Azoarcus sp. CIB: one gene and its partner. The protein of the gene in region 2 interacts with the protein of the main gene of each other region in a pairwise test. Links are inferred from orthologs where the notes say so. Each region holds a gene or a part of one and is shown on either strand. Other genes may lie near its edges. The genes, in order: ssb and AzCIB_RS23420.

Evidence for each region.
Region 1: the proteins of AzCIB_RS23420 (region 2) and ssb interact in binary tests that used the Escherichia coli proteins (3 or more experiments, as listed by UniProt). The link is inferred for Azoarcus sp. CIB from one-to-one orthologs.

The regions. Positions count from the first base shown.
Region 1 is NZ_CP011072.1:4,459,177-4,475,122, forward strand. What follows is about bases 9,993-12,833. They hold ssb (single-stranded DNA-binding protein), read right to left. Parts: upstream 11,740-12,833; coding sequence 11,245-11,739; downstream 9,993-11,244. Other genes in these bases: AzCIB_RS20010 (hydantoinase/oxoprolinase family protein), read right to left, coding at 9,993-10,800; AzCIB_RS20020 (MFS transporter), read right to left, coding at 11,764-12,833. In the rest of the region: AzCIB_RS19980 (DUF1329 domain-containing protein), read right to left, coding at 1-384; AzCIB_RS19985 (DUF1302 family protein), read right to left, coding at 402-2,021; AzCIB_RS19990 (efflux RND transporter permease subunit), read right to left, coding at 2,102-4,477; AzCIB_RS19995 (WD40/YVTN/BNR-like repeat-containing protein), read right to left, coding at 4,488-5,507; AzCIB_RS20000 (acetone carboxylase subunit gamma), read right to left, coding at 5,702-6,208; AzCIB_RS20005 (hydantoinase B/oxoprolinase family protein), read right to left, coding at 6,232-8,556; more of AzCIB_RS20010, read right to left, coding at 8,647-9,992; more of AzCIB_RS20020, read right to left, coding at 12,834-12,948; excinuclease ABC subunit UvrA, read left to right, coding at 13,083-15,917. UniProt on the Escherichia coli protein: Plays an important role in DNA replication, recombination and repair. Binds to ssDNA and to an array of partner proteins to recruit them to their sites of action during DNA metabolism. Acts as a sliding platform that migrates on DNA via reptation.
Region 2 is NZ_CP011072.1:5,220,457-5,236,081, forward strand. What follows is about bases 3,413-6,373. They hold AzCIB_RS23420 (primosomal protein N'), read right to left. Parts: upstream 5,999-6,373; coding sequence 3,827-5,998; downstream 3,413-3,826. Other genes in these bases: AzCIB_RS23415 (nickel-dependent hydrogenase large subunit), read right to left, coding at 3,413-3,618. Also shown: AzCIB_RS23400 (Kae1-like domain-containing protein), read right to left, coding at 1-1,026; hydrogenase nickel incorporation protein HypB, read right to left, coding at 1,036-1,974; hydrogenase maturation nickel metallochaperone HypA, read right to left, coding at 2,163-2,504; more of AzCIB_RS23415, read right to left, coding at 2,497-3,412; hemE (uroporphyrinogen decarboxylase), read right to left, coding at 6,483-7,553; AzCIB_RS23430 (universal stress protein), read right to left, coding at 7,692-8,210; AzCIB_RS23435 (tripartite tricarboxylate transporter permease), read right to left, coding at 8,223-9,740; AzCIB_RS23440 (tripartite tricarboxylate transporter TctB family protein), read right to left, coding at 9,742-10,224; AzCIB_RS23445 (Bug family tripartite tricarboxylate transporter substrate binding protein), read right to left, coding at 10,221-11,204; AzCIB_RS23450 (Bug family tripartite tricarboxylate transporter substrate binding protein), read right to left, coding at 11,287-12,258; AzCIB_RS23455 (sensor histidine kinase), read right to left, coding at 12,493-13,902; AzCIB_RS23460 (response regulator), read right to left, coding at 13,921-14,598; AzCIB_RS23465 (ABC transporter substrate-binding protein), read left to right, coding at 14,694-15,625.

The DNA of each region.
Region 1 (15,946 bases), 750 kb from region 2 along the record:
CGTCTCGGGCGGGAACGGCATGCCGGCCTTCCAGCCGCTGATCGTGCGATCGGCCGGATTGAACTTGACGTCCTTGGACCACTTCTTCGTCGCCTCGACGTACTTCGGGTCCATCTCGATCTTCTTCGAGTGCGCGATCTTGATGGTCAGGCCGTAGTTCGTGATCATCCACTCCAGCTTCTCGGGGATCATGCTGCCGATCGTCTTGCCCTCGAAGGTGTCTTCCTTGACGCTCGCGAGGTTGTCCTTGGTGATGATGAATCCGGGCTCGAGCACCTTGGCGTTCGCACCGTGGGCGCCGAGCAGGAGCATCAGGCCGAGGGCGCTGCCGGTCGCAAGTTGCCGCACCGAGGGACGGGCGGCGGGTCGGAGTTGCTTGTGCATGGTGTGTCTCCTCTTTTTTAGAACTGCCGGGTCAAGCGGAAAACGAGCTGGCTGGCGTTTTCGAAGTAGCCGAAGAGCTGGGAGCGCTGGCCGCTGAAGGCCACCTTGTTCGAACGGTTGCCGCTCCAGAAGATGTCCGCCTCGATGCGCGCGAGCCATTCGTCGTTGAGCGTCAGCGACAGGCTGGGGATCGCGAAACCGCCGCCGTGGCTGAGGTCGAATCCGATCGCGAAACCCGGGTTGATGGTGTCGTTGCGGTAGTTCAGCGTCGTGAAGGCGGTGAGGATGGTGTTGTGCTCGGTGAGCGGCGTGCCGTACGCGAACAGGCGCACGAGGTCGTCGGACTCCTTGAAGTTCAGCACCTGCGTGTCGAACAGCTGGATCGACGAGAACGAGGGCCGCGAGGTGCCGAAGATGCCTCGCAGGTCGAGGTCCTTGTCGATGCGCAGCATCGTCGTCAGCGTGTCCTTGAGCTTCACGCCGCCCAGACCGATGCCGACGTTGCCGGGCACGGTCGGGTTGAGGAAGGCGCCGGTGCCGATGTTGTAGGGCTGGTCCTTGGTGTAGGCCATCTCGGCGCTGAGCACGGCGTCGAGCGTCGAGCTGTAGCCGCTGACGGTCATGCCGTAGACATCGATCTGTGGATGGATGCGGTCGAACACCGCGCCCTCGGGCGTCTTCTTGTAGGGCTTGAACGCAGAGTTCGCGACCGGATCCGCCGAGAAGGTCGTGAGCCACGCGAAGGAATAGCTCAGGCCCAGGGCCTCGCCCGACCAGCGCACGCCGCCGGTGACATCGCGGTAGTCGCCCGACGGGTGATCACAGTCCTTGTCGGTGACCGCCGTGAGGTCGAAGCCGCGGTAGGGCTGGAAGAACCAGCGCCCGCCCTGGATATCGTAGGTATTGCCGATGTCCTGGCAGCGGTCGACGCCGGGGCGGATGTAGGCCGCCAGCATGCCGTCGGCCTCGGGCACGCGGATCTTGGTCGAAATCAGCGTCAGCGGCTTGCGCCACTCCTCGTTCTCGCCCTCGAAGAACAGGCGCCACGACAGGTCGTAACCATGCACGAGGTCCATCGCGTGGAAGAAGTCGGATTCGCCCCACACCAGCTGCTGCTTGCCGGCCTTGACCGTGACGCGCTCGCCCAGCGGGATCTCGGCCCAGAACTCGCGGATCTCGCCGCGGTTATAGTTGTCGAGGATGCTGTTCGCGTGGCCGCCCTGGTCCGTGCCGTTCGTTTCGCGCAGGCGCTCGAGGTCCTTCAGGTAGTCGGTCTTGTATTCGCGATCGACGCGGCCGATCGCCTTCCACTTGATCGCCCCGGTCTTCGCGTCGGCGTCGAGCAGCAGCGAGCCGCGCACCATCGACAGCTTGCCCTTGCTCTTTTCGCCGATCGCCTTGAGTTCGGGCTGGTCCTCCAGGTTCACCGACACCCAGCCGCGCGCGTAGCCGGACAGGTTGAAGCTGAAGTCGTCCGCCGCCCAGGACGCGCCTCCGGTGTCGCTGCCCTGCAAGGCCGCGATCTCGTAGTTGCCCGCAGAGTCGGCGCTCCATGCCGGACTGACTGCGAATCCGCCGAGGGCTGCGGCCACTACCAGCACCGATGCCCTGATCTTCGTTACTCCCTTGCTCCTCATCTCCTCGCTCCTTTTGGTTTTGTCACTGCTCTGAAGGGGTCACGGCCGGGCGCGACAAGGAACTGGCGCGCCCGGCCGAGTCAGCCGACCAGCACCGGTTCGGCCTGCTCGATGGGACGGCGCTTGCTGCCGACGATGAATTCCGGGCGGAACACATAGACGAGGGCCGGCATGATGAAGAGCGCACTGAACGCCGAGATGAACAGCCACAGGGCGATCAGCACCCCCATGTCGGCCTGCAGGCGCAGCGACGAGAAGTGCCACAGCACGACGCTCGTGATCAGCGTCATCGCCGTGATCAGCACGCCCTTGCCCGGGCCCATCAGCGCATTGACGATGGCGCGCTCGACGTTGTGCGAGCGGTGCAGGTTCTCGCGGATGCCATCGACGATGTAGAAGGTGTAATCGACACCCAGACCGATCCCGAGCGCGACCACCGGCAGCGTGTTGATGTTCATGCCGATGCCCTGCCACGCCATGTAGCTGAAGGTGATCGTGTTCGACAGCAGCACCGGGATCATGAAGAACACCCCCGCGACCGTGGAGCGGTAGGTGACCGTGCAGCACACGACCAGCACCAGCAGCGCGAGCGCGATGGCTTCGATCTGCCCGGCGAGGATCACCTCATTCACCGCCGCCAGCACGCCGACCAGACCGCCCGCGAGCAGGTACTCCGCGCCCTTCACCGGGTTCTGCTCGACGTAGTCGCGCACCCGGGCCACCGCGGTGCGGATCGTCTCGCCCTGGTGGTCGCGGAAGAACAGCGTCACGGCGCCGTTCTTCGCGTCGGCGTCGGCGTAGCGATCCATGTCGCCCGGATCGGACCCGGACACGAACATGTACATCAGCTCGGCGTTCTCTTCCGCGCTCTTGCCGAGCTCCTGGTACATCGGATTGCCTTCACGCAGAACGCGATTCACCTGCGGCAGGATGTCGGCGAGCGAGATGCTGCCCCCGACCTCGGGCTGGGCCTCCATGTACTTCTGGAAGCGCGTCATGCTCGAGAGCACCTCGGGCTCGCGCAGCGCCCCCGGCTCCTTTCCGGCGACGACGACGAACATGCGGTCGGAGCCCTGGAACTGGCGGTTGATCTCGGCGGCGTCGCGGTTGTAGCTCGACTCCGGCCACAGGATCGGCGAGCCGGGGTTCGCGTCGCCCACCTTGAGGTTGAACGCGTACAGGCCCGACACGACGAACACCGCCCCCGCCATCCCGAGCACCGCGTAGCGCCACCTCGTCGTGACGATCGCCGAGCACAGCCCGAGGATGCGCATCAGCAGCGGATTGATGTTCACCGGGTGGATGAAGCGCTGGCGCGAGCCGAACCACGACAGCATCACCGGCGTCAGGACCAGCGCGCTGACGGCGATCGTGAGCACCCACACCGTGCCGATGAAACAGATCTTCTGCAGCAGCGGGATCGGCGTGAGCGCGACGACCAGCACACAGCCGGCATCCGCGACGATCGCGAGCATGCTGGGCTTGAACAGGTTGCGCGCGCTCGCCCGTGCCGCGGCCGCGGCGCTCGGAGTGCCCTGCCGCGTCTCGTCGTCGAAGCGCGCGATGAGCTGCACCGAGTTCGAGATCGCCTGCGCGGTGATCAGGAAGGCCACGACGACGACCAGCGGATCGAGGTGGAAGCCCATCAGGCGAGCGGCGCCGAGGGCCCACACCGCACTCACCAGCCCCGCAAGCAGCGGCAGCACCGTGCCGTGCCAGGTCCGCGTGATCAGGCACAGCAGCACGACCAGCGCCGCGACCGCGATGAAGAAGATCGTCAGCGTCTCGTGCAGGTAGTGATTCACCCAGCCGTAGAGCACCGGCTCGCCGACGATGCGGACCTGCACGCCGTCACCCTCCGCCTCGTCCGCCAGCTTCATCAGCTGGTTGAAGGCGCGCGTGTAGTCCATGTTGCCGTCGCTGAAGTCGAGCGTGACGAGCGTCGCCTTCAGGTCCGTCGACACGTAAGGGCCATAGACCAGCGGGTTGTTGAGCACGGCGGCCTTCAGCGCCGCGAGTCCCGCCTCGCCCTGCGGCAGATCGGGCCACATCAGCGGCCGCGATTCCACGCCCTCGGTCGAGGCGCGCACCTCCTTGATCTTCTTCGATGCGAGCGAAATGATCTGGTAGGTATCGACGCCCTCGACCTGCTGCAGGTCGACGGTGAGCTTCTGCACCTTGCCCAGCACGACGGGGTTGAAGATGTCGCCCTGCTCGACCTCGAGCATGATGCTGACCATGTTCGAGCCGCCGAAGGTCTGCTTGAAGCGCTGGTTCACCTCGACGTAGGGATGGTTGCGCGGCAGCAGGTCGCTGAAGACCGTCTTCACCTCGATCTGGCTCGCCTGATAGCCCATCGCCAGCGTGACGAGGGCGACCGCGGCGACGACCAGCGCGCGGAAGCGGATGAGGAAGGCGAAGGCCGCGTCGACCTTGCCGAATGTCGTGTTTTTCATCCTCGGCCCCTCACATGCGCTGGTGGCCGGCGACGCGCAGCGCGCCGTCGTCGAGCACGGCGAGGTTGCTGCCGGCGAGGAAGTAGCGCGAACCGGCGCGTGCGACCTGGGTGCGCCACGACACGTCGCCTTCCGCGACGCGACCGAGCTGCCATTGACCGCCGTCGGGCAGGGCGGTCGCCATCACGCCCTTGTCGCCCACCGCCAGCCAGCGGCCCTCGTCCCACACCACGCTGTAGAAGTGCTCGCGCGTGAAGGCCGGCACCTGCTGCCAGCTCGCACCGCCGTCGACCGTCACAAGCAGCGCGCCGGCCAGACCCGCGGCCACGCCGTGCTGCGCATCACGGAAAGCGACGCTCATCAGGCTGACCTTGTTCGGCATCTCGACGGTGTCCCAGGTCGCGCCGCCGTCGGCGCTCTTCATCAGCGCCCCGAACTCCCCCACCAGCCAGCCGGCGTCGCCGACGAAGGTGATGTCGTTCCATGCGCGGTCTTCTTCCGGAAGTACCCGCGTCCAGCTGGTGCCCCGGTCGTCGGAGCGCAGCAGTGCACCGAATTCGCCGACGGCCCAGGCCGCACCGTTGGCGATGCGCACGCGGAAAAGCTTGTTCGGATTGCTGCTCGCGGGGATCTCGGCGCGCGTCCAGGTGCGCCCCGCATCCGCGGTCACGACGACAACGCCGTTATTGCCGACCGCGATCGCGCCCTGTTCGTCCCACGCGGCGATGCCCTGCAGGTTCGCGTCCGTGCTCGACGCCTGGCGCGTCCAGGATTGGCCGCCGTCCTCGCTGCGTACGATCTTGCCGCCGGAGCCGACCGCCCACACGACACGGTCGTCCGGGGCGGCGACGCCGTAGAAGCTGTCGCGCCGCTCGATCGCCGGTGGTTCGACCTTCTGCACGACCGCCTCGGCCTTCACGAACAGCCCGGCGTACAGCAGGCCGCCGACGATGACCAGCGGTGCGGACGACGTCATCAACGTGACGACGCCGCGGGCGCCGCCTCCATATTTCCTCAATCGACGCAGCATCACTCTCTCCTCCACGCCGTCGCACGGCGCGTGACTTTCGTTTTTTTGCGTAGCCGAGTCCCTGCAGGGCGTTCGCCCCGCATGGGTGTCGGTTGATCCGGGAATTCCGTCGGGCCCGCGGAGGGCCCCGGCCGGTGCCCCGCAAAGGAGGCACCGGCCCGCAGGCGCCGGGCTTACCGCCCGGCGAGGACGGCTCAGGCCGCCTTTTCAGGGATGGGCATGCCGACCCATTCCTTGTAGAACGCTTCGATGTCCGGCTCGAAGTCGTGAATCACCGGGTACCACGGGGTCGGCGCCTCGACGTCGTGCATCGTCCCGCAGGTCGGGCAGTAGTACTCGCGGTACACCTGCCACTGCGTATCCGGCGCCATCAGCTTGGGATACACCTCGGTCATCGCCTCCTCGGTGTCGCGCACGTAGATCGCCGCGTTGAGCTTCCAGTTCTCACGGTAGTCGCCGAACTCGTGGCCGCAGTCGCACATCGTGACCCACTGCTTGGTCTTCGCGGACTGCACGATGTAGAGGTGCGGCCCCAGCGGCAGCACGATCTTGTCGGGGAAGGTGACCTTGGCCTGCAGCGCCTTCAGGTACTGCTCGAAGCGGCTGTTGTCCTTGGGCATCGACAGCATGCGGAAGGTGGTTTCCCAGTCGAGCGAGCCTTCGACGAGGTGGGCGACCTGTTCATTGGTGTAGGTAGACATTTTCCAGCTCCTGGATTCGGTGATTACTCTTCGACCTGGACGACGGTGGTGACGTCGGGCAGGAGGGACAGGTCCATGCGGTGCTTCGAGCCGTAGGTCGGCACGCCGAGCTCGGTCTCCAGCAGCTGCCAGCTTTCCGGCAGGCTCCAGAAGGCTTTGAACTCGTTCGTGAACTTCTCCGACAGTGCGAAGCTGGTCGCGAACATGTGCTGCACCTGGACGGCCGCGTGCTTGTTGATGATCCGTTCGCGCTCCTCCTTCATCCACTCGCGCGTCGGCAGGGCGCGGGCGAGCCGCTCCTTGCGCATTTCGGCACGACGGGCGGCGGTCTTCACCGCATCCACCACGAACGCACCCTTCGCGTCCTGCGTGAAGACCGCGCCATAGACCTTCTGCGCGTACTCCGGCAGCAGGAACTTCTGGTTGAGGTCGTTCTCGATCGCCTTCGGCTCGCGATCGATCGGGTCCCCGAAGCCGGGCCCGCCGCGCAGGTAGTTCAGGTACAGGTCGTGGTTGTCGTAGCAGTCCTCGGTCGTCATGCACTGCTTGTCGCGCTTGACCACGGCCGTCGCGTCGATGTGACGCTCGTAGTCGGGACGCGTCGGATCGAGGTCACCGCCCAGGGGCAACGAGTCACCGATCGCGATGCGCTGCTCCAGACCCGTCTTGTGAGCTTCGAAGCGATAACCGGTCGCCGACGGGTAGCCGCCCATCATTCCCCAGTCGCTGTTCATGAAGCCGTTGCCCATGAAGAACATCGTCCAGTCCTGGGCGTTCCACACCATGCGCAGCGTCTCGAAGCCGCAGCCCCCCCGATACTTGCCGTAGCCGCCGGAGTTGGCCTTCACGTTGCGACCGAGATACAGGAGCGGCTCGGCCATCTCCCAGATCTCGATGTCGCCCATGTCGCCTTCCGGGTTCCAGATCGCCGCCGCGTGGTTCAGGCCGTCCTTCACCGCGCACGCGCCGGTGCCGCAGCTCGAGGCTTCGAAGCTGTTCACCGCGTGGATCTCGCCGTCCTGGTTGATGCCGCCGCCCTGCAGCCAGTTCGAGGTGTTGGCGTTGCCGGCGTTGACCTCTTCCAGATAGCCGCGGCTGAAGTAGGACTGCGAGAGACCGCGCCACAGCGCCGCCCAGCCGGAGACCAGGAAGTGCCAGGCATAGGCGTGACCGGTGCGGCGGTCGTCCGGGTTGCACCAGGTGCCCTTGGGCAGGCGGAACTCGGTCGCGTAGTACGCGCCGTCGTTGATGCGCTGCGTCGGCACCAGGGTCTGGCACATCATCACCCAGATGCCGGACGTGAAGGCCACCTGGTGGGCGTTGAAGGTATGCCAGCCCCAGCGGCTGGCGCCCTCGAAGTCCAGCCTCCACTTGCCGTCCGGCTTGATCGTCATCTCGCAGGGCGAGTGCATGATCGAGTCGAGCTTGGCGAAGGCGTTCGACACCTGCACGTCCTCGTGCTTGAAGGGCACGTCGACGAACGAGACCTTGCGGTACTTGCCCGGCAGGGTCATCGCCTTGATGCGGCTCATCAGGCCGCGGCGGCCTTCCTCGATGACTTCGTAGGCGAACTTCTCGTAGGCCTCGATGCCGTCGGCGCGGATCACCTCTTCCACCAGCTCGCGGATCATGTGGCAGCCCGCGATGCGGGTCTTCTCGTCGAGGATCCAGTACTTCGGCGTGCGCACCGAGCGCTGCGACTCGTGCAGCCAGTCGCGCAGCGGCTCGTCGTTCACCCCGGTCTTGCGGCAGGTGATCATGTAGCCGTCGCCGAAGCGCTGCGTCTGGCCGGTGGACATCGAGCCCGGCGTCACTGCGCCGGTGTCGATCACGTGGGTGACGCCGCCGACCCAGCCGATCAGGCGCCCGTCCCAGAAGATCGGGACGATGGTCGCGATGTCGCACGGGTGCACGTTGCCGATCGCGCAGTCGTTGGTCGTGAACATGTCACCGGGATTGATGCCGGGGTTGCCCTCCCAGTTGTTCTCGATCATGTACTTGATCGCCGCGCCCATCGTCCCGACGTGGATGATGATGCCGGTCGAGGTCAGCACGCAGTCGCCCGCGGCGTTGTACAGCGTGAAGCACAGTTCGCCTTCCTGCTCCACGATCGGGCTCGCGGCAATCTTCTTGGCCGTCTCGCGGGCATGCACCAGGCCGCCGCGCAGCTTGGAGAACAGCTTCTCGTAGCCGATCGGGTCGCTGTCGCGGAATTCCAGCTTCTCCTGGCCGTTGTAGTAGCCAGTCGCCTTGGTGCGCTCGATGATGCCGTCGCGGAACTGCTTCAGCGTCTGGCCGTTCTTCAGCAGGTCGGCGAGGCCGACTTCCTTGTTGCTCAACATATTCATGATGGGTCTCCTCGATGATGGTTGGCCCCCGGGACGGCTCCAGTCCCGCCCCTGCGCGGGGCGCCGGTCGTCCCGGTACGGCCCGGACGGCTACCGGACTTCTTTGAGGTGGAACAGGCGGTGCTTGTCGACCGTGGTCTCGAAGCCGTCGGGCACGACGAAAGTCGTGGCATCCGATTCGATGATCGCGGGCCCGACGATGTGGTTGCCGGCCTTGAGCGATTCCATCTTCCACAGCGCGGCCTCGACCCAGCGCTTGTGGCGGTAGAACGGACGGGTGCCGAGATAGGCTTCCTTGGGCGGGATCGGGCCGCAATCCACGTCTTCCGGCAGCACCGGCTTCTGCGTCACGACCATGCCGCGCAGGATCGCGCCCGTCACCGAGAACCCGAGTTCGGGCGACCGTGCCGAGTTGGCATAGACGCGCCCGTAGGTGTTCTCGAAGGCCTCGATGATCTGGTTCCAGTCGGCCGCCGTCGCTGCGGTCGACACCGGCGACACGATTTCCAGGTCGTTCAGCTGCCCCATGTACTGCATCTTGTAGCCGGGGATCAGCAGCACGTCTTCCGGCTTGTAGCCGTTGATGACGAACTCGTCGATGACCTTCACTGCCAGCTCTTCCCACGCGTCCTGCAGGCTCGCGCAGGCCGCCGCCTTGTCCGCATCGCTTGCGAACTGGGCGACGCCGAGGTCGACCGACTTGTCGTAGCGGTACTCGAAGTCGGCGCACGCGCAGCCGAAAGCCGAGAAGCCGGCGGCCCACGCGGGCACGACCACGTCCTTGAAGCCGACCCCTTCGGTGTAGCCGTAGGTATGCACCGGACCGGCGCCCCCGTACGAGAAGCACGTGAACTCGGCCGGGTTGTAGCCCTTCGCGCTGATGTTGGCGCGCAGGTACTCGGACAGCGTCAGGTCGAGCAGCTCGATCACGCCGGCCGCCGCATCCTCGACCGACAGTCCCAGCGGATCGGCGATCTGCGCCTTGATATGGTCACGTGCGCGCTGCACGTCGAGCTTGATCGCGCCGCCGAGGAAGTTGTTCGGGTTGAGGTAGCCCAGCACCACGTGGCAGTCGGACACCGACACCGTGTCGAGTCCGCTTTCCGGCCAGCAGGTGCCGACGCGGTAGCCGGCGCTGTCGGGACCGAGCTTGATCGACTTGCTGTACGGGTCCAGACGCACGAAGCTGCCCGCGCCCGCGCCCACCGAGTCCATCGCCACCAGCGGCAGCGACAGCACCAGGCGCGCCATGTCCGGATCCGACTTGATCGCGAAGCTGCCCTTGGTGATCAGCGCGACGTCGAACGAGGTGCCGCCGATGTCCGAGCACGCGATGTTCTCGTCCCCCAGGTACTCGCCCAGCAGTTTCGAGCCGATCACGCCCCCGATCGGGCCGGAGACGATGGTGCGTGCCAGTTCCTTCGCCTTCCACGAGATCGTGCCGCCGTGCGTCGCCATCACGCGCAAATCGAACTTCGCGCCGTGCTTCTTGAAACGGTCGCTGACCTTCTTCAGCGTCTGACGCGACGGTTCCGCGCCATAGGCCTCCAGGATCGTCGTGTTCATGCGGTGGCTTTCCTTGCGCGACGGGTAGTAATCCACCGACGCGAACACCGGGATGTCCACCTTCAACTTCTGCAGCTCGTCCTTGACGAGGTCACGCGCCCGCTGCTCGCTCGTTTCATTCTTGTGCGACTGCAGCAGGCAGATCACGATCGCCTGCGATCCGGCTTCGACCAATTCGCGGGTGGCCTGACGCACCTCGTCCTCGCGCAGCGGAATCACGATCCGGCCCTGCACGTCGGTGCGCTCGGCGACGCCGCGGGTGCGCGACACCGGCACCAGCGGCTCGTCGTAGCGATGGGTGTTCAGGTGGATGCGGTCTTCCAGCGCGTAGCCGAGATAGCTCTGCAGCGCGCGCCCCATCGAATGGATCTGCTCGAAGCCGCGGTTGCAGATCAGGCCCACGTCCAGGCCCTTGCGCATCAGGATGCGGTTCAGCATCGCGGTGCCGGAATACACGCAGGTGACGAGTTCGGGATAAACGTCATCAACTTCCCGGCCCCAGTGGGCCAGCGCGTCCACCGAGGAGTTGTAGATCGCGAGCGACTCATCGCCCGGGTTGCTCTGTGCCTTGCCGACGACGAAGCGGCCGTCTTCCCGCACGAAGAAGGTATCGGTCATCGTGCCGCCGGCATCGATGCCCATCACCTGTACTTGTGATGCTGCCTGTTGGACTTCCATGTTTGTCTCCATCATCTCCTGGATTGTCGAGTCGCCGATGCTGCCGGCCCCCGCAAGACCTATTGCAGCGGACGTGCCAGATTTCGGCCGCTGCAACGCACCAGACCGATGAGCCCGGGAATGGCGGAGAAGCGCCGCGCGCCTCGTGCACCGCAACAGGAAACGCTGCGCGGGGCGTACGACCAGAAAATGGATGACCGTCCGGAAGTCGAACGGACGCACCGGTCACCGCTCGGGGCGTCCGGACGATGCGAACAGAAAGAAACGGGACAAACGGGAAGAGGCGGAGACCGTCCGTGTCAGCACGGACGGCATGGAGCGCACCGCGAGGGCGCGTAACCGGGCGGAGCACGAAGCCCCAAGTGCCGTTGCGTACGGCACAAACGAAAATGCGAAGCCACAAGGGCTTCGCATTCGTTGTTTACAACAGGAAAGATTTCTTCGTCAGAACGGGATGTCGTCGTCGAAGTCCCCGAACCCGCCGCCACCGCCCGACTGGCCCGGCGCCTTCTGCGCCGGCGCCTGCTGCGGAGCCTGGCGCGCAGGCGCCGCGGCCGGGGCATCGTAGCCACCGCCCATCGGCGCATCTCCACCGCCGCCGCCCTGGCGCGAACCCAGCATCTTCATCTCGTCGCCGCGGATCTCGGTCGTGTAGCGGTCCTGGCCGTCCTTGTCCTGCCACTTGCGCGTCTGCAGGCGCCCTTCGACGTAGAGCTGGCTGCCCTTGCGCAGGTACTGCGCCGCGATCTCGGCCAGACGGCCGAAGAACACCACGCGGTGCCACTCGGTCGCTTCCTTGCGCTCGCCGGTCGCCTTGTCCTTCCACGTCTCGGTGGTCGCCACGGTGATGTTGCAGATCGCGTCGCCGCTCGGCGCATAGCGGGTTTCCGGATCGCGGCCCAGATTGCCGATCAGGATGACTTTGTTCAACGAAGCCATGAGGTTCTCCTCGGATGTTTCAGGTTAGTGCGCCGCCGACGCCGGCGTTACGCGGCGGGCGGGCGGATTCATTGAGGCTGCGAGCAGCAGCCAGATCACGGCGAGCACGCCGCACACGAGGTTCACGGCGCCCGTGCCGAAGTGTTCGGCCAGCCAGCCCCCCAGCATACCGCCGAGGAACAGCCCGGCCGACTGCAGCGTGTTGTACAGACCGAGCGCCGTGCCTTTCGCATGCGCCGGCGCCACCTTGGAGATCCAGGACGGCAGGATTGCCTCGAGCACGTTGAAGGCGACAAAGAACAGCGTCAGCCACAGGCCCAGCGTCACGACACTCTGGCCGAAAGCGAAGAGCCCCGCCTGCACGACCACCAGCAGCGCAACCGCAGCGCCGAACACCAGCTTCATGCGATTGTGCCGCTCGGCCGCGATAACCGCCGGCACCATCACCGCGAATGACAGCACGACGGCAGGCAGATAGACCTTCCAGTGCTCGGGCAACGGCAGGTTCGCCCCGCTCACCAGCGCAGCCGGCACCATCACCCACATCGCCGTCTGGATCAGGTGCAGCACGAACACGCCGACGTTCAGGCGCATCAGCTGGCCGTCCCGGAACACCTCGCCGAAAAGCCCGGTCGGTGCACGCGGCACTGGCGGCGCAGCCGGCACGACATACAGCACCACGCCGATCGCCGCAGCCGCGAGCACGGCCGTCAGCCAGAAGATCCCGCTCATGCCGATCGCATTATACAGAAGCGGCGCCGCGACCATCGACAGCGCGAACACCAGTCCGATGCTCGAACCGATCATCGCCATCACCTTGGTGCGATGCTGGTCGCGCGTCAGGTCCGCCGCGAGCGCCGTCACCGCCGCCGAGATCGCCCCCGCGCCCTGCAGCGCACGCCCCGCGATCACCGTCCCGATATCGCTGGCCAGCGCCGCAACGGCGCTCCCGATCAGGAACAGCACCAATCCGAACACGATCACCGGCTTGCGCCCGAATCGATCCGACGCCGCGCCGAAGGCCATCTGCAGGAAGGCCTGTGTCAGCCCGTAGGCGCCGATCGCCAGCCCCACCAGGGTCAGGTTGTCACCCCCGGGGATCGTGTGCGCGTGCACCGAGAACACCGGCAGGATCAGGAACAGTCCGAGCATGCGCAGCGCGAAGATCGCGGCAAGGCTCGCGCCAGCCCGGCGTTCTGCGGGGGTCATCGGATCGTGCTCGGGTCGGGCCATCGGTCTCGGGGCGGGAACAAAACGGCGATTCTAGCACCCGCCGCGCGCCGGTTTGGCTTGCGTCGGCGTTCTCTCGTATAGTGGCACGTTACCCTTCGTCAGCCCGCCCCATGGACGAAATCCGCATTCGCGGCGCCCGCACCCACAATCTCAAGAACGTCAGCCTCGAGTTGCCGCGCAACCGGCTCACCGTGATCACCGGATTGTCCGGCTCCGGCAAATCCTCGCTGGCCTTCGACACGCTCTACGCCGAAGGCCAGCGCCGCTACGTCGAATCGCTGTCGGCCTACGCGCGCCAGTTCCTGCAACTGATGGAAAAGCCCGACGTCGACCTCATCGAGGGCCTGTCGCCCGCGATCTCGATCGAGCAGAAAGCCACCAGCCACAATCCGCGTTCGACGGTCGGCACGATCACCGAAATCCACGACTACCTGCGCCTGCTCTTTGCGCGCGCCGGCACCCCGCATTGCCCCGACCACCCCGAGCGCCCGCTCGAGGCGCAGACCGTCTCCCAGATGGTCGACCACGTCCTCGCGCTGCCCGAAGACACGCGCCTGATGATCCTCGCGCCCGTCGTCGCCTACCGCAAGGGCGAACAGAGCGACCTCTTCGCCGACCTGCGCGCGCAAGGCTTCGTGCGCGTGCGCGTCGACGGCCGGATCGCCGAACTCGACGCGATGCCCGCGCTCGAAAAGGGCCGCCGTCACACCGTTGAAGTCGTCATCGACCGCCTCAAGGTGCGCGCCGACCAGCGCGGCCGCATCGCCGAATCCTTCGAGACCGCGCTCACCCACGCCGACGGCCGCGCCGTTGCGCTCGAGATGGACACCGGCACCGAGCACCTCTTCTCCGCTCGCTTCGCCTGTCCCGTCTGCAGCTACGCGCTTGCCGAACTCGAGCCCCGCCTGTTCTCGTTCAACAACCCGGCCGGCGCCTGCCCCAAATGCGACGGACTCGGCCAGGTCGAATTCTTCGATCCCGCACGCGTCGTCGCCCACCCCGAACTCTCGCTCGCCGCCGGCGCGATCCGCGGCTGGGACCGCCGCAACCAGTTCTACTTCCAGATGCTCGCAAGCCTCGCCGACCATTACGGCTTCGACATCGACACCCCCTTCGGCGAATTGTCCGACGAGGTCCGACAGGTCGTCCTGCACGGCTCCGGCCGCCACAAGATCGCCTTCCGCTACCTCTCCGACAACGGACGCATGGTCGCGAAGGAGCACCCCTTCGAAGGCATCGTCCCCAACCTCGAGCGCCGCTTCCGCGAGACCGACTCCACCGCCGTGCGCGAGGAACTCACCAAGCTGCGCGCGACCCAGGCCTGCCCGAGCTGCCACGGCACCCGCCTGCGCACCGAGGCGCGCAACGTCCTCATCGGCGACCGCTCGCTGCACGAAATCAGCCGCATGCCGCTGGGCGAAAGCAAGGCCTTCTTCGACGGACTCGCGCTCACCGGCCACCGCGGCCTCGTCGCGGCCAAGATCGTCAAGGAAATCTCCGACCGCCTCAGCTTCCTGATCAACGTCGGCCTCGACTACCTCTCGCTCGACCGCTCCGCCGACACCCTCTCCGGCGGCGAAGCGCAGCGCATCCGCCTCGCCAGCCAGATCGGCTCCGGCCTCACCGGCGTCATGTACGTCCTCGACGAACCCTCGATCGGCCTGCACCAGCGCGACAACGACCGCCTCCTCGGCACGCTGCGCCAGCTGCGCGACCTGGGCAACACCGTGATCGTCGTCGAGCACGACGAGGACGCGATCCGCTGCGCCGACTACGTCGTGGACATGGGCCCCGGCGCGGGCGTGCACGGCGGCGAAATCGTCGCGCGCGGCACGCCCGCCGACATCGTCGCGAGCGAGGCATCGCTCACCGGCGCCTACCTCGCCGGCCGCTACACCATTCCCGTGCCGGCACGACGCTCCGCCCCCGACCCGGAGCGCCACCTGCTGCTTCTAGGCTGCACCGGCAACAATCTCAAGAACGTCGAACTCACGCTCCCGGTCGGTCTCCTCACCTGCATCACCGGCGTGTCGGGCTCGGGCAAGTCGACGCTCATCAACGACACACTGTACGCCCTCGCCGCCAAGCACCTCTATGGCTCTACGACCGAGCCCGCCCCGTTCTCGGCCGTGCACGGCCTCGACCACTTCGACAAGGTCATCAACGTCGACCAGAGCCCCATCGGCCGCACCCCACGCTCAAACCCCGCGACCTACACCGGGATGCTGACACCGGTCCGCGAACTCTTCGCCGGCGTCCCCGAGGCGCGCGCCCGCGGCTACGGCCCCGGCCGCTTCTCCTTCAACGTCAAGGGCGGGCGCTGCGAAGCCTGTCAGGGCGATGGCCTGATCAAGGTGGAAATGCACTTCCTGCCCGACATGTACGTCCCCTGCGACGTGTGCCACAGCAAGCGCTACAACCGCGAAACGCTGGAAATCCGCTACAAGGGCAGGACCATCTACGAAGTCCTCGACATGACCGTCGAAAACGCCCTCGAATTTTTCCGCGCGGTCCCCACCGTCGCGCGCAAGCTCGAAACGCTGATGGACGTCGGCCTCGGCTATATCCGCCTGGGCCAGAGCGCAACCACGCTCTCCGGCGGCGAAGCCCAGCGCGTGAAGCTCGCGCTGGAGCTATCCAAACGCGACACCGGCCGCACCCTCTACATCCTCGATGAACCCACTACCGGCCTGCACTTCCGCGACATCGAACTCCTGCTCGGCGTACTCCACCGCCTGCGCGACCACGGCAACACCATCGTCGTCATCGAGCACAACCTCGACGTCATCAAGACCGCCGACTGGCTCATCGACCTCGGCCCCGAAGGCGGCGACCGCGGCGGCCGCATCCTGTGCAGCGGCCCACCCGAACTCATCGCCGCGCATCCCGACAGCCACACCGGCCGCTACCTGAAACGCATGCTCACGCCTGCCACGCGCGGGTAATGCAGAAAAATGCAGGCAATCGCGCTTAC
Region 2 (15,625 bases):
CAGCGCGGCGCCAAGGCGTTGCGACAGGATGCGGTTGTGCAGACAGCCGCCCGACAGCGCGACGACATCGAGGCACGTCTGGTCGGCAGCCCGGGCGACCCAGTCGTCCAGCGCGGCAACGAGCGTGACATGGAAGCGCGCGGCGCCGCGGGCGGCGTCCGTTTCATCGGCGAGCGTGGCCAGCAGCGGGAACAGGTCGAGTCGCGCTGCCCCGTCTATCGACCAGCCGTCGGCTTCGGGTGCAAGGTCGCCGACGCGATCGAGGTATCCGGCCGCCGCGCGTTCGAGCGCGATCGCGGCTTCGGCCTCGAAATGCATTACCGGGCACAGGCCCAGCAACCCCGCGGCGGCGTCGAAGACGCGGCCGAGGCTGGACGTGGGCGGGCACAGCGCACTGCGGCCGAGGAGCTGCGCGAGCATCGCCGCGGCGGGCTGGGCGGCGAAGCGCGTCGCGATCTCGTCGGCGCGGCCCGCGCGGTGCAGCACCGCCGCGGCCATGCGCCAAGGTTCGCGCGCGGCGCGGTCGCCGCCGGCGAGCGGCAGCGGTGCGAGGTGGCCCAACCTCTCGAAGGACGCGCCGTCGACGCGCAGCAGCTCGCCACCCCAAGCCGTGCCGTCGCTGCCGAGACCCACGCCGTCGAGCGCGAGGGCCAGCGCCGGACCCGCGTGGCCGTGCTCGGCGAGCACCGCGGCGACGTGCGCGTGGTGGTGCTGCACGGGAAACGCCGGCACGCCAAGGCGCGCGGCGATTTCGCAGGCGCGGCGGCTGGAGTGGAAGTCCGGGTGCAGGTCGTGCGCGACCGCGGCGGGCGTGTGATGGGCGACGATCGCCTCGACCCACGCGTCCATGTCATGGCAGGCCTCCGAGGTGTCGAGATCGCCGACGGTCGCGCCGATGTGTGCCTCACCGTCGCAGGCGAGGCACAGCGCGTTCTTGAAGTATGCCCCGAACGCGAGCACGGACGGGCCGCGCGGCGCCAGCGGCAGCGTCACGGCAAAGGGGGGCGCCTCGTGCGCGGTCGTCATGGGAGGGGATCAGGCCGACTGCGCCTCGGCCGCGCGAGCACCGCGCGCCTTCGCCATCCCCCGCTCCAGCCACGCCAGCCATTCGGCGATGCCCTCGCCGCTCGTCGACGACGTGCGGATCACCTCGATCGCCGGATTCACGCGCCGCGCGTAGCCGATCGCGCGCTCGACGTCGAAAGTCAGGTGCGGCAGCAGATCCACCTTGTTGAGCAGCATCAGGTCGGCGGCGGCGAACATGTCGGGGTACTTTAGCGGCTTGTCCTCGCCTTCGGTCACGGACAGGATCGCGACCTTGTGCGCCTCGCCGAGGTCGAAGGCGGCCGGGCAGACGAGGTTGCCGACGTTCTCGATCAGCAGCAGGCTGTCGTCGGCAAGCTGCATCTGCGCGAGCGCGCGGCCGACCATGTCGGCGTCGAGGTGGCAGCCCTTGCCGGTGTTGATCTGCAGCGCCGGGACGCCGGTCGCGCGGATGCGCTCGGCGTCGAACTCGGTCTGCTGGTCGCCTTCGATGACCGCGGCCGGCACGCGGCCGGCGAACTCGGTGAGCGTGCGCACGAGCAGCGCCGTCTTGCCCGAGCCGGGGCTGGAGACGAGGTTCAGCGCGAAGATGCCGCGGGCGGCCAGCTGGCGGCGGTTTTCATCGGCGAGCGCGTCGTTCTTGCCGAGGATGTCGCGCTCGATTTTCACCATCTGCGACTGCGTCAGGCCGGGCGCATGCGCGTGCGCGGGGCCGGCGCCGAAGTGGAGGTGGCGATGGCCGGCGTGGATGTGCGTGTCCTCGCCTGCGGCAGCGGCCTCGGACGCAGGATCGTGCGAATGCTCATGGTCATGCGCGGGCGTCACCGTCTTCCACGCCCGCGTCGCGCCCCCCTTCGCGCGCGCGGCCTTCGACCACCCTGCACCGCCAATGCTCGCGCCCGCCCCACCGCATCCACACACCGTACACATGTCCTGCTCCGTCCAAACAACGTGTTCCGCGCGAACCGTAGATACTGTTATCCGGGTCAAGCGCCGTGCAATCTGGCGTAGGGCGGATGAGCCGAAGGCCGAGTTGGCCATCTGCGCCGTCGCATGCGCATCGATCACATCTGCCATGCGGCGGAAGGCGCTGCGCTTTTCCGCCCTACAATCCTGCTTCACTCGACTTCGATTTCCTTCACCCGCATCTCGGTGCCGCCGGTCGGCCGCAGCTGGTAGCCGTCGCAGTGCGGGCACGGGTCGTAGCGCTGCACGAGCGGCACGCTGCGGTCGCACGCGGGGCACCAGCCGGCGCCCGCAACCGGCTCGATCTTGATCGCCGCGCCGTCCGCGAGCGAGTCGCGCAGCACCACGTCGAGGCAGAAGCGCAGCGCCTCGACCTCCACCGACGCCAGTTCGCCGATCGCCAGCACGATCGTCTTCACCCGCTGTGCGCCCTGCCCCTGCGCCGTTTCCTCGACGATGCCGCGGATGCTCTCGGCGAGCGACATCTCATGCACTGGCCGCGTCTTCCATCGTGATTTCGTATTCGATGCAGGGGTCCAGCGACAGCGCGAGCGCCTTCAGCCGCAGCAGCGCCGCCTCGTCCGACTCCGCCGCCCAGCCGCAGCCTTCGCGCACGAAGGGGCCGTCGGCGTGGAAGTTCCACTCGGTCGGCGTGACGATCGCGTACTCGGCGATGCGCTCGCCGTCGAGGCGCACGGCGTGCATCAGCAGCCCGCGCGCGGTCTCGACGCAGGCCAGTCCCGCGTTTTCGCCGAGCGGTGCGGCATCGACCAACAGCGGCATGTCGGACGCGAGCGGATGGCGCAGGCGGCTGGCACAGTCCGAGAGGTCCACGACGCGCGCGAAGAGGCGCGCGGCGATGCGGTGGCGATGCGTGAGCAGGTTGCGCACCATCATCGAACCGGCATGGCGCGCGAGCACGCCCGACTCGTGTGCGCGACCGAACAGCGTCGGCGCCGCGCAGAAGTCCGCGGACGGCACGCCACCCAGTTCGTGCGCCCAGGCACCTGCCGCGAGCGCCGGCAGCAGCGGCACCGCCTCGCCCTCCAGCGTCGACGAGCCCATCTCGATCAGGTCCGCGAGCGCCGCGCCGATCGAGCCGCCGCGCCGCGCGCGTTCGACGAATTCGCGCAGGCCGCTGGGTTCGCGCGCGGCACGGAAGAAGCCGGTGAGAAGCTCGACGACGACGAGGTCGAGCAGGTCGCCCCCCAGGTCGTAGGCTGCGCGCGAGTCGCCGCTCAGCCCCAGGCGACGTTGCAGCTCCACGAAACGGTCGCTGCGCGGCGGGTGGCCGAACAGTTTCGGCCAGTCGAGCATCAGGCGCGACAGGTGTTCCTGCGCGATTTCGGTCGCGAGAATGCGCTCCTCGGCCCACGCTTCGGCACGCGCGAGATTCGGCGCACCGGCAGCAACGCAGGCCGCCTTCGCCGCAATGCCCTGTGCGCGCGAACACACGCCGAAGAGCGTCGGCACGAGCCCGATGGCCTCGTCGACGCTGCACCCGACCAGTCTCTGCGCGGCCTGCGGCAGGGGTTTTTCCACCCGCAGTCCGCTGATGCGACGCCCGTCGCGGATCGCGCGCAGGCGCAATGTCCCGTCCGGCGTCATGCCAGGCCTCCGCGACCCGGCGACGCCCCGCCGACCGCGGCAAAGCACCGCCTTCCGTGAACCATGCCTTCTCCTTGCGCCGCCCGATCGGTGACGTTGATTGCGCTCCGACCGGCCCTTGCAGCGCGGAAATGGAATCCGGGAATTCTGGAATCCTGGAACCCTGACGATGATAGGCGCAGACGCACCCGCACGGAAGCCTGCCGCCTCACACCTCGAGCGGATCCACGTCCAGCTGCCAGCGCAGCTCCCGCGCCGTACGCTGCCCGCGCAGCACCTCGATCCAGTGCGCGAGGAAGCCCTGCAGGGGCGCGCGCTCGTCAGCCTCGGCCAGCAGTTGCGCGCGTTCGCGCCGCGCGAGCCGCGTCAGGCGCATCGGCACCGCGTCGAACACGCGCACGCCCGCCGGCGCGATCTCCTGCGCAAGGCGGCGCGCGTGGGCGAGGAACTGCAGCGCATCGTCGAGCAGCGGCGCGTCGGCACGCAGCATCGCCTGGAAGGTGAAGGGCGGGAAGCCGGCCGCGCGGCGCTCGTCCAGCGCGCTCGCGGCGAAGGCGTCGAAGTCGTGCTTCACCAGGCAGCGATACAGCGGGTGGTCGGGGTACTCGGTCTGGATCAGCACCTCGCCCGGCAGGTGAGCGCGTCCGGCACGTCCGCCGACCTGCATCAGCTGCTGGAACAGGCGCTCCGGCGCGCGAAAATCCGCCGCGTGCAGCGACGCGTCGGCGCCGATGACGCCGACCAGCGTGAGCTGCGGGAAGTCGTGGCCCTTCGCCATCATCTGCGTGCCGACGAGGATGTCGGCCTCGCCGCTGGCGATCTGCGCGAGCAGGCTTTCCCACTGGTTGCGCGTGCGCGCCGAATCGCGGTCCACGCGCAGCACCCGCGCTTCGGGGAAGAGCTCCACCAGGCGCGCCTCGACGCGCTGCGTGCCACGGCCGAAGGGCTGGATGTCCTGGTTGCTGCACACCGGGCAGTGGTGCGGCACCTCGGTGTCGCAGCCGCAATGGTGGCAACGCAGGCGGCGGTCGGCGAGATGCACGACGAGGTTGGCCGAGCAGTGCGGGCACTGGCTCACCCAGCCGCAGGCGGGGCAGGACAGCACCGGCGCGTAGCCGCGGCGGTTGAGGAACACGAGGCTCTGCTCGCCGCGCGCGAGGCGCTCGCCGATTGCGGTCTTGAGCTGGGGGCTGAGCCCTTCGTCGAGCTTCATGCGGCGCAAGTCGATGCGGCGCACGGTCGGCAGCGTGCTCGCCAGCGCGCGCGCGTCCAGACGCAGGCTGCGATAGCGCTCCAGACGTGCGTGCTGCCAGCTCTCCAGCGAAGGCGTCGCCGAGCCGAGCACCACCGGCACCTTGCGCTGCCGTGCCCGCCACACCGCGACGTCGCGCGCCGAGTAGCGCACCCCCTCCTGCTGCTTGTAGGAGGCGTCGTGCTCCTCGTCGACGAGGATGAGGCCGAGGCGCGGCAGCGGCGCGAACACCGACAGGCGCGTGCCGAGCACGATGTCGGCGCGGCCTTCGAGGGCCTGCACGAAACCGCGCGAGCGCGCCCCTTCGGCGAGCGCGGAATGCAGGCTGACGACGCAGGCGGCGGGGAAGCGGTTCGCGACGCGCGATTCGAGCTGCGGCGTGAGCGCAATCTCGGGCACCAGCATCAGCACCTGCCGGCCCGCCGCCAGCGCACGTTCGGCTAGACGCAGGTACACCTCGGTCTTGCCGCTGCCGGTGACGCCCTGCAGCAGCCAGGGCGCGAAACCTTCCGGGCCTGCCGAGACCGCCTCGACTGCGGCGCGCTGCTCGTCGGTGAGTTCCGGCCGGTTCGCCGCCGGCTGCGAGGGGTCCGCGCCGCGCACCGCGACGACCCAGCCGCGCTTCATCGCGTCGCCCAGCGCCGCACCCGCGGGCAGCTCGCGCGCCGCGCTGCGCCGGATCACGCCGGCCGCGCGCAATTCGCCGAGCAGCGCCAGCGCCCGGCTCGCGCGGCGGGACTCGACCAGTGCCGCCTGGCCTTCCGGGCTCAGGTCCAGCAGCGGGTCGCTCTCGCGGTCGCTCACGGCATCGGCGCGGCGCAGTCCGGGGGGCAGCGCAAGCGCGATCACTTCGCCGAGCGGCGCGTGGTAGTAGCGCGCGACGAAGCCGACCAGCTCCAGCCAATCCGCCGGCAGGGGCGCGACTTCGCGCTGGATATGACGCACCGCCTTGAGGCGCGCGGGGTCCAGGTCCGATTCAGCGAGCAGCGCGACGATCACGCCGCTCTTCTCGCCCCGTCCGAAGGGCACCCGCACGCAGCGGCCAACATCCTCATTGCATGCATCTTGCGATGAATAATCAAAGAGTTGCGGCAGCGGAACGGGGAGCGCGACACGGACGATGGACATTCGGATCTCGTGTTCTACACGATTTTTGTTTAACTATCAGTTGCTTACGGCTGATTGTTAAATTCGTTGTTCGGAAACGGGGGTTAACTCTTTGCCGTGAAACCCTTCCGGCGCTTGTCCACAAAAGCTGTGGATAACTTTGTTGATAGCATGGGTGAAACGTCCTGAACCCGGCGCCGCACCTGCCCTTCTGTCACTTTGCCTTAACAGTAGGCAAATTTTTATTCTTTAAATTTCATGCACTTATGGATTTCGGTGAATAAGCCCCAATTCCATGCAGGATCCAGCTTCAGTTTCGGTCTGTTGTGCATAAGTCAAGCGATCGATGCAGATTTTCCGCTTGACAAGGCTGGAACGGTCGCCTCCGGCTGCGCGCCCGCACCGGAGCGGTGCCGCCGCGGCACTCAACGCGGCCCCAAAAGGGAACCCCGGCGGGGTGCGCGGTGCGCGTCCCGGCCGGGGTTCGGGTGCTGTTGCGGGACGCTCAGGCGCCGGCGCGGATCTTGCGACTGTGCTCGTGCACGGCCTCGACCAGCACCGACACGGACTCGGGCGGCGTGAACTGCGAGATGCCGTGGCCGAGGTTGAAGACATGGCCGGGGTGGTTGCCGTAGGAATCGAGCACACGCTTCGCTTCGCGCGCGACCGCTTCGGGCGGCGCGAACAGCACGTTGGGGTCGAGGTTGCCCTGCAACGCGACCTTGTCGCCGACGAGCTTGCGCGCACGGCCGATGTCCATCGTCCAGTCGAGGCCCACGGCGTCGCAGCCGATGTCGGCGATGCTCTCGATCCACAGGCCGCCGCCCTTGGTGAACACGATGTTCGGCACGCGCTCACCGTCGCGCTCCTTGATCAGGCCGTCGACGACGCGCTTGAGGTAGGGCAGCGAGAACTCGTGGTAAGCGGCCTCGGACAACGCGCCACCCCAGGAGTCGAACACCATCACGGCCTGCGCGCCGGATTCGATCTGCGCGTTGAGGTAGGCGACGACGGAGTCGGCCGTCACGGACAGGATGTGGTGCATCAGGTCGGGGCGCGAGTAGGCCATCGCCTTGACCTTGCGATAGTCGTCGGACGAACCGCCTTCGACCATGTAGCAGGCGAGCGTCCACGGGCTGCCGGAGAAGCCGATCAGCGGCACGCTGCCGTTGAGCGCGCGGCGGATCTCGGCGACCGCGTCCATCACGTACTGCAGCTCGGCGTGCGGATCGGGGATCGCGAGGTTGCGGATCTCCCATTCGTCGCGCAGCGGGCGCTCGAAGCGCGGGCCCTCGCCTTCGGCGAAGTACAGGCCCAGGCCCATCGCGTCCGGCACCGTGAGGATGTCGGAGAACAGGATCGCGGCGTCGAGGTTGTAGCGCGCGAGCGGCTGCAGCGTGACCTCGCAGGCCATCGTCGGGCTCTTGCACAGGTTCAGGAAGCTGCCGGCGCGCTTGCGGGTCTCGCAGTACTCGGGCAAGTAGCGCCCCGCCTGCCGCATCAGCCACAGCGGCGTGTATTCGGTCGGCTGGCGCAGCAAGGCGCGCAGGAAGGTGTCGTTCTGAAGGCGGGTCACGGTTACGTCCTCAAATCTGCCCGATGCGGGCGCAATCCGCAATTATCCGCGTTTTCCGCCGTCATGCCGAGCCCGGTGGACTACCCGGCTCGCCGGGGCGGAAAACGAGCTTCCGGCGCCGCCTGGAGCGACGCGCGTTCAGCGGCACACCAGCACGGGAATCGTGCAGTGCGCGAGCACCTTGTTGGTCTCGCTGCCCAGCAGCAGCGCGTTGATGCCGCGCCGGCCGTGCGAGGCCATGCAGATCAGGTCGCAGCCGCGGCTCTCGGCGATCTGGATGATCACGCGGTGGGGTGTTTCGCTGCTTTCGAGGACTGCGTCGGCGGCGATCCCGGCCTCCTGCGCGCGGGCGAGCGCGACCTCGATGATGCGCTGGCCGTGCGTGGCGGCTTCGCGGGCGAAGCGGCGCGACTTCTCGGGATCGTAGTGGCCGTCCTCGCCGAAGTTGGTCACCGGGAACGGCGCTTCGGCCGTGGCGTTGAGAATCGTGAGCCGTGCGCGCAGTTCGCGAGCGAGCCCGATCGCGCGGTCGAGGGCGCGATCGGACAGCGGCGAGCCGTCGGTGGGGACGAGGATGTGCTGGAACATGGTGCGTCCTTGGGGTGAGAGGTTGCCGGGCGCCGCGCCGGCGCCGGTGTCGATCGGGGATGCGAGCACGCGCGGCCGTCCTCAGATCGGGGAATGGTGGCCGATCGCATTCGCCTGCATGCGGCGCACGAGACGCCACGCCTGCGGCACGATCACGACCAGCGCGGTGATTGCGAGCACCGTCGCCGAGATCGGCTGGGTCACGAAGATCGACAGGTCGCCCTGGCTGATCGCGAGCGCGCGGCGGAACTGCTGCTCGGACAGCGGCCCCAGGATCAGGCCGACCAGCACCGGGGCGACCGGGATGTCGTAGCGGCGCATCACGAAGCCCAGCAGGCCGATGCCGTACAGCAGCGCGAGGTCGAACCACGAGTTGCGGATGCCGTAGGCGCCCATCGTCGCGAAGATCAGGATGCCGGCGTAGAGCAGCGGACGCGGGATCGCCAGCAGCTTCACCCACACGCCCACGAGCGGCAGGTTGAGCGCGAGCAGGATCACGTTACCGATGTACATGCTCGCGATCAGGCCCCAGATCAGCTCCGGCTGCGTGTCGAACAGCAGCGGGCCGGGCTGCAGGCCGTACTGCTGGAACGCGGCGAGGATGATCGCGGCGGTCGCGGTGGTCGGCAGGCCCAGCGTCAGCAGCGGCATCAGCGTGCCGCTCGCGGAGGCGTTGTTGGCCGCTTCCGGCCCGGCCACGCCTTCGATCGCGCCCTTGCCGAACTCGTCGGCATGCTTGCTGAGCTTCTTCTCGGTCGCGTAGGAGAGGAAAGTCGGGATCTCGGCGCCGCCCGCGGGGATACAGCCGAACGGGAAACCGAAGGCGGTGCCACGCAGCCACGGCTTCCACGAGCGCTTCCAGTCCTCCTTGCTCATCCAGATCGAGCCCTTCATCTGCTCGATGGTGTCGACGCCACGGTTGAGGTAGGTGGCGACGTACAGGGTCTCGCCGACCGCGAACAGACCCACCGCGACGACGACGATGTCGAGGCCGTCGAGCAGTTCCGGGATGCCCAGCGTGAAGCGCGCCTGGCCGGTCTGGCTGTCGAGGCCGATGAGGCCGATCGTGAGCCCGAGGAACAGCGCCGCGAGGCCGCGCGCGGGCGAGGCGCCGAGCACCGCCGACACCGTCACGAAGGCCAGCACCATCACCGAGAAGTACTCGGCCGGGCCGAATTTGAGCGCGACGTCGACCGCGAAGGGCGACACGAAGGTCAGCAGCACGGTGCCGATGGTGCCGGCGACGAAGGAGCCGATCGCCGAGGTCGCGAGCGCCGCACCGGCGCGGCCGCGCTTGGCCATCATGTTGCCTTCCATCGCGGTGACGATGGTCGCCGACTCGCCCGGCGTATTGAGCAGGATCGAGGTCGTCGAGCCGCCGAACATCGCGCCATAGTAGATGCCGGCGAACATGATCAGCGCGCCGGTGGGCTCGAAGCTCGCGGTGGCCGGCAGCAGCAGCGCCACCGTCAGCGCGGGGCCGACGCCCGGCAGCACGCCGACCGCGGTGCCCAGCGTGACGCCGACGAAGCCGAGGAACAGGTTCTGCAGGCTTAGCGCGACCGCGAAGCCGGAGAGGAGTGCGTTGAGGGTTTCCATCTCAGCCTCCGAACGGGCCGGCGGGCAGGCTCAGGCCCAGGCCGCGCGTGAAGAGGAAGTACACGAGCGTCGACAGCACGGCCGCGATCCCGAGGTCGCGCACCGGCTTCATGCTGCCGAAGCCGCGTGCGACCAGCACGAAGAGCAGCGTCGAGGCGAGGACGAAGCCGGCCCAGCCGATCAGCACCATGTGCAGCACCACGCCGGCGCTGATCAGCACGAAGCCCATGCGGTCGGGCGCGGCGTGCGTCTCGGCCTCGTCCGGCATCGCGCGCCATCCGCCGGACAGCGCCTGCCACGCGAGCCAGGCGCCGCACAGCATGAGGCCGGTGCCGATGAGGTAGGGGAAGAGGCGCGGGCCGACCTGCGCATAGCCCTGCGTCTCGGCGATGCCCTGGGTCTCGAACGCCACGAAGCTGCCCAGCGCCAGCAGCACGAGCGAGATCAGCAGCTCGCCGGCATCGATGCGTGCGCGCGTGCTCATTTCTTCACCAGCCCGAGGTCGCTGACAAGCTTGAACACGGTCTTCTGCTCGGCCTCGACGTAGTGGCGGAACTCGTCGCCGGTCATCAGCATGTCGACCCATTCGTTCTTCGCCAGCGTCGCCTGCCACGACTCACTCCTGGCCATCTGCGTCACCGCCTTGACCAGCTCGTCGCGCTGCGCGTCGCTGATGCCGGGTGCCGCCATGATGCCGCGCCAGTTAACGAACTCGACATTGATGCCCTGCTCCTTCAGCGTCGGCACGTCGATGTCCTTGACGCGCGCGGGCGCCGTCACCGCCAGCGCGCGCAGCTTGCCGGCCTTGATCTGGCCGGCGAACTCGTTGAAGCCGCCGAGACCCACGGTGACGTGGCCGCCGAGCACCTGCGCGAGCACCTCGCCGCCGCTGCCGAAGGCGACGTAATTGAACTTGCCCGCCTCGCCGCCGATCGCCTGCACGATCATTCCGGCGGTGAGCTGATCCACGCCGCCGGCGAAGCCGCCCGCCCACGACACCGCGGCCGGGTTCGCCTTGTACGCGGCGACGAGGTCGGCCATGGATTTGAGCGGCGAGCTCGCCGGCACCACCAGCACCTCGTACTCGCCGGTAAGGCGCGCGATCGGCGTGACGTTCGCCAGCGTGACCGGCGACTTGTTAATGAACACCGCCGACACCATGCCCTTGCCGCTCGCCATCAGCGCGCCACCGTCGCCCTTGCTGCTGTTAATCAGCTGCGCGAGCCCGATCGTGCCGCCCGCGCCGGCGACGTTGTTCACCTGCACGCGCTCGGCGAGCTTGTTGGCCTGCAGCGCGGCCTGCACCGCGCGGCCGAGCTGGTCGTAGCCGCCGCCGGGTGCGGCGGGCACGAGGATCTTGTAGTCCGCGGCGCCGGCCAGGGTCGTGGCGCCCGCGAGGGCGAGGCCGGCGAGGGCCGTCCTCAGCGCGCGGCCGAAGCCGGCGCCGATAGCGTGATGTCGCATGTCGAGTGTCTCCGGAAGAGGTCCCGCGGGCCGCGGCGGCGCGGCCCCGCGCGGGAGGGGTGCTGCGGACGGACGAAGCCGCTTACGGCTTGACCATGCCGAGGTCGGTCACCAGCTTGGTGATGCGCGCGACGTCGGCGTCGAGGAACTTCTTGAACTCGGGGCCGGTGAGGTACATGTCCTGCCAGTCGTTGCGCTTCAGCGCGTCCTTCCACGAGTTCGACGTGACCGCCTTGTCGAGCGCGGCGACCAGCTCCTTGTGCTGCGCCTCGCTGATGCCGGGCGCGGCGAAGATCGCGCGCCAGTTCACCATCTCTACATTGACGCCCTGCTCCTTCAGCGTCGGCACGCTCTCGCCGGCGATGCGCTCGGCGCCCGAGACCGCCAGCGCGCGCAGCTTTCCGGACTTGATCTGCGACTGGAACTCGCCGAAGCCGCTGATGCCGGCCGCGACGTGGCCGCCCATGATGGCGGCCTGCGCCTCGCCGCCGCCCGAGTAGGCGATGTAGTTCACCTTCGCCGGATCGACGCCGACCGCCTGCGCGATCAGGCCCGCGAGGATGTGGTCCGAGCCGCCCGCCGAGCCGCCGCCCCAGGACACCGCGCCCGGATTGGCCTTGAACTGGTCGACCAGCTCCTTCAGGGTCTGGATCTTCGAGCTCGCCGGCACCACGACGACCAGGGTCTCGCCGCTCAGGCGCGCCAGCGGCGTGACCTGGGTCAGGTTCACCGGCGACTTGTTGGTCGCGATCGCCCCGACCATCACCATACCGCCGACCAGCGTCGCGCCGCCGTCACCCTTCGCGCCATTGACGAACTGCGCCAGCCCGATCGTGCCGCCCGCGCCACCCTTGTTGTCGACGGTGACCTTCTTCGCGAGGCCTTCGGCGTTGATCGCCGCCTGCAGCGCGCGCGCGGTCTGGTCCCAGCCGCCACCCGGGTTGGCCGGCACGAGGATCTTGACGTTGTCGAGGGCGAGCGCCGGGGCGCTGGCGACGAACCCGAGGCCGAGCGCTGCGGCGACGAGGGTGGTTTTGACGATGTTGCGGATCATGCTTGTCTCCTCCTTGATATCGGACCGGTCGCTCCGGCCCTGCATGAAGGCGGACGATACGGAGAAGGGCTTTCGATTGGCTTTCAGTGGTCGACAGCGCCTTGTTCCTCCCCCTTCAAGGGGGAGGTTCGGAGGGGGATGGGTTTCCGGCGGGGCTGATTAACCCATCCCCACCCCAGCCCTCCCCTTGAAGGGGAGGGAGCGACCGCGCAGCACTAACGCCGACATTACAAATTAAGCCTGTCCGGCCTCGTCCGCGCGGCGCGGAAACTCGACTTCGACCTGCAGCCCGCGTCCGCCCGGAGCATCGGCGAGGCGCACTTCGCCGCCGTGCGCGAGCGCGATCTCGCGCACGATCGCCAGCCCCAGGCCGCTGCCGTCCGGCCCGCCCTGGCCGAGGATGCGGTAGAAGCGCTGGAACACCTTGTCGCGCTCGGCGACCGGAACGCCCGGCCCCTCGTCGCTCACCGCGAGCACGACGTGCCCGTCCGCGGTGCCGGTCGCGACGACGACCTGCGTGTCGGGCGGGCTGTAGCGGATGGCGTTGTCGACGAGGTTCGCGACGAGCTCGCGCAGCATCGCCGCGTTGCCGGTCATGGGCGCCGGCCCGGTCTCCTCGAACGCGAGCTCGATGTGCCTCTTCAGCGCCAGCGGCACGAGCTCCAGCGCGACCTCGCGCGCGATGTCGGTGAGGTCGACCGGCCCCTGCTCCTGGATCAGCCCGTTTGCCGGCTCCGCGCGCGACAGCGACAGCATCTGGTCGGCCATGCGGCGCGTGCTGCGGATCGTCGTGAGCAGGCTCTCGAAGATGCGCCGCATCTCGCCCGGGTCGCCCTGGCGCGCGCCGAACTCGGCCTGCGTGCTCAACACCGCGAGCGGCGTGCGGATCTGGTGCGCGGCGTCGGCGAGGAAGCGCCGGCGCGCCGCGAGCATCGCCGACAGGCGCTCCATGTGGTGGTTGATCGCACCGATCAGCGGCTGCACCTCGCTCGGCACGTTGCCGGTGGGCACCGGCGTGAGGTCATCCTCGGCGCGCTTCTGCACCGCGTCGCGCAGATCGACGAGCGGACGGAAGGCCGTGCCCAGCGCCAGCGCCAGCATCAGCGCGCCCAGCCCGACGAGCAGCAGCTGGCGGCGCAGGCTGTCGAAGAACAGCTCGCGCGCGAGCGCGACGCGCGACTCAGTGGTCTCGGCGAACACGATGGTCACCGCGTCGCCGCCGACGAGCGCCGGGTCGTACAGGCGCTTCTTCATCGCGCCGACGCGCACGTCCTCGCCGCGGTACTGCATCTCCGCCAGCAGCAGCGTGCCGTCCTCGGCCGGCGCGCGCGGCGCGCTCAGATCCTCGTAGCCGGTCACGAGGTCCCCGTCGGGTGCGAACACCGCGTAGAAGATGCGCTCCTGCACGCCGGCCTCGAACACGTCGAAGGCCGAGGTCGGCACGTCGACGGTGATCTCGCCTTCCAGCGAATGCACCTGCTCGGCGATCGCGCGCACCGACGCCGTGAGCGAGCGGTCGTAGGCGCGATTGACGGCCTGGCGCGCGCCCAGCCAGGACAGCACGGCGTTGATCGCGAGCAGGATCAGCAGCGGCGGCAGCAGCCAGCGCGCGACGCGCCCGCGCAGGCTCAGCGGCGCGCGCATGCCCGCCCGCGCGGAGCCTCAGTCACCGCCCGCCTCGCCGATCAGGTAACCCAGGCCGCGCAGGGTCGTCACGACCGCGCCCGAACCTTCCAGCTTCTTGCGCAGGCGATGCACGTAGATCTCGATCGCCTCCGGGCGCGCCTCCTCGTCGAAGCTGAACACCTTCTCGAACAGCGCCTCGCGCGCGAGCGGCCGCCCCTGGCGCGCGATCAGCGCCTCCAGCACCGCGAGCTCGCGCGGCGTCAGCGACAGCGGCTTGCCGTCGACGGTGGCGAGGCGCGAGTTGAGGTCGAATTCCAGCCGGCCGATCTTCACCGTCGGCACGAGGTTGCCGGCACGGCGCAGCAGCGCCTTGATGCGCGCCTCCAGCTCGGTGAGCTCGAAGGGCTTGGGCAGGTAGTCGTCGGCGCCGAGGTTGAGCCCCTTCACGCGGTCCTCGGTCGAGCCGCGCGCGGTGAGGATGATCACCGGCGTGGTCCGGGTCGCGTCGCGCCCGCGCAGGCGTCGCAGCACCTCCAGCCCGTCCAGCCCGGGCAGCGACAAATCGAGCACGACGAGGTCGTAGGGCTGGGTGAGCAGCGCGTGGTCGGCATGATCGCCGCGGCGCATCACGTCGACGGCGTAGCCCGCCTGCACCAGCGCCTTGGAAACCCATTCCGCGAGTTCGGTATGATCCTCTACGAGCAGCAGGCGCATCGGCTGAAAGTGAATCGAAAGCAGTTGGAAGGATCATCGTGCCGCAAACGACAGCATCGCGCAAAGCCGCAGCCGACCGCCAGGAGGAATCCGGATTGAGCACCGCCCTGCCCCGCCTGCTCCGCACCGTCGCGCTCGCGTGCGCGTGTCTGCTGCCGGCCGCAGGCGCCCACGCGGAACGGGACGACACGCTTTACGCGGCGGCGGTACGCGAGGGCCGCGTCATCATCTACGCGGCAACCGACGAGCGCATCGCGCGCCCGCTGCTCCGCGCCTTCGAACAGCGCTACCCCGGCGTGCGCGTGCACTACGAGGACCTCAACAGCGGCGAGCTGTCGCGACGCTTCGTCGACGAGGCCGCGCGCGGCGAACAGGCCGACGTCGTGTGGAGCTCGGCGGTGGACCTGCAGGTGAAGCTCGTCAACGACGGCTACGCCCAGCCCTGGCGCTCCGCCGAAACGGCCGCGCTGCCCGCCTGGGCGGTGTGGAAGGACGAGGCCTTCGGCACGACCTTCGAACCCGTCGCGATCGCCTACAACCGCAAGCTGCTCGCACCCGCCGAAGTGCCCACCACGCACGCCGAACTGCTGCGTCTGCTCGCGCAGCAACCCGAGCGCTTCCGCGACAAGCTCGCGACCTACGAGCCCTCCACTTCCGGCCTCGGCTTCATGCTGCACACCCAGGACGTGATCGCGAACCCTGTTGTGTTCTGGAAGCTCGCCCAGGCCTTCGGCCGCACCGGCACCGTCACCCTGGCCTCGACCACCGGCATGCTCGACCGCATCGCGTCCGGCGAGGCCCTGATCGGCTACAACGTGCTCGGCTCCTACGCGCTGCTGCGCGCCCACGACGACCCCGCGATCGGCGTCGTGCTGCCGCGCGACTACACGCTGGTGCTGAGCCGCGTCGCCTTCATCTCGCGCGGCGCGCGCCATCCGAACGCCGCTCGCCTGTGGCTGGACTACCTGCTGTCGCGCGAAGGGCAGCAGCTGCTCGCGCAAAACCCGGGCTTCTTCTCGGTGCGCGA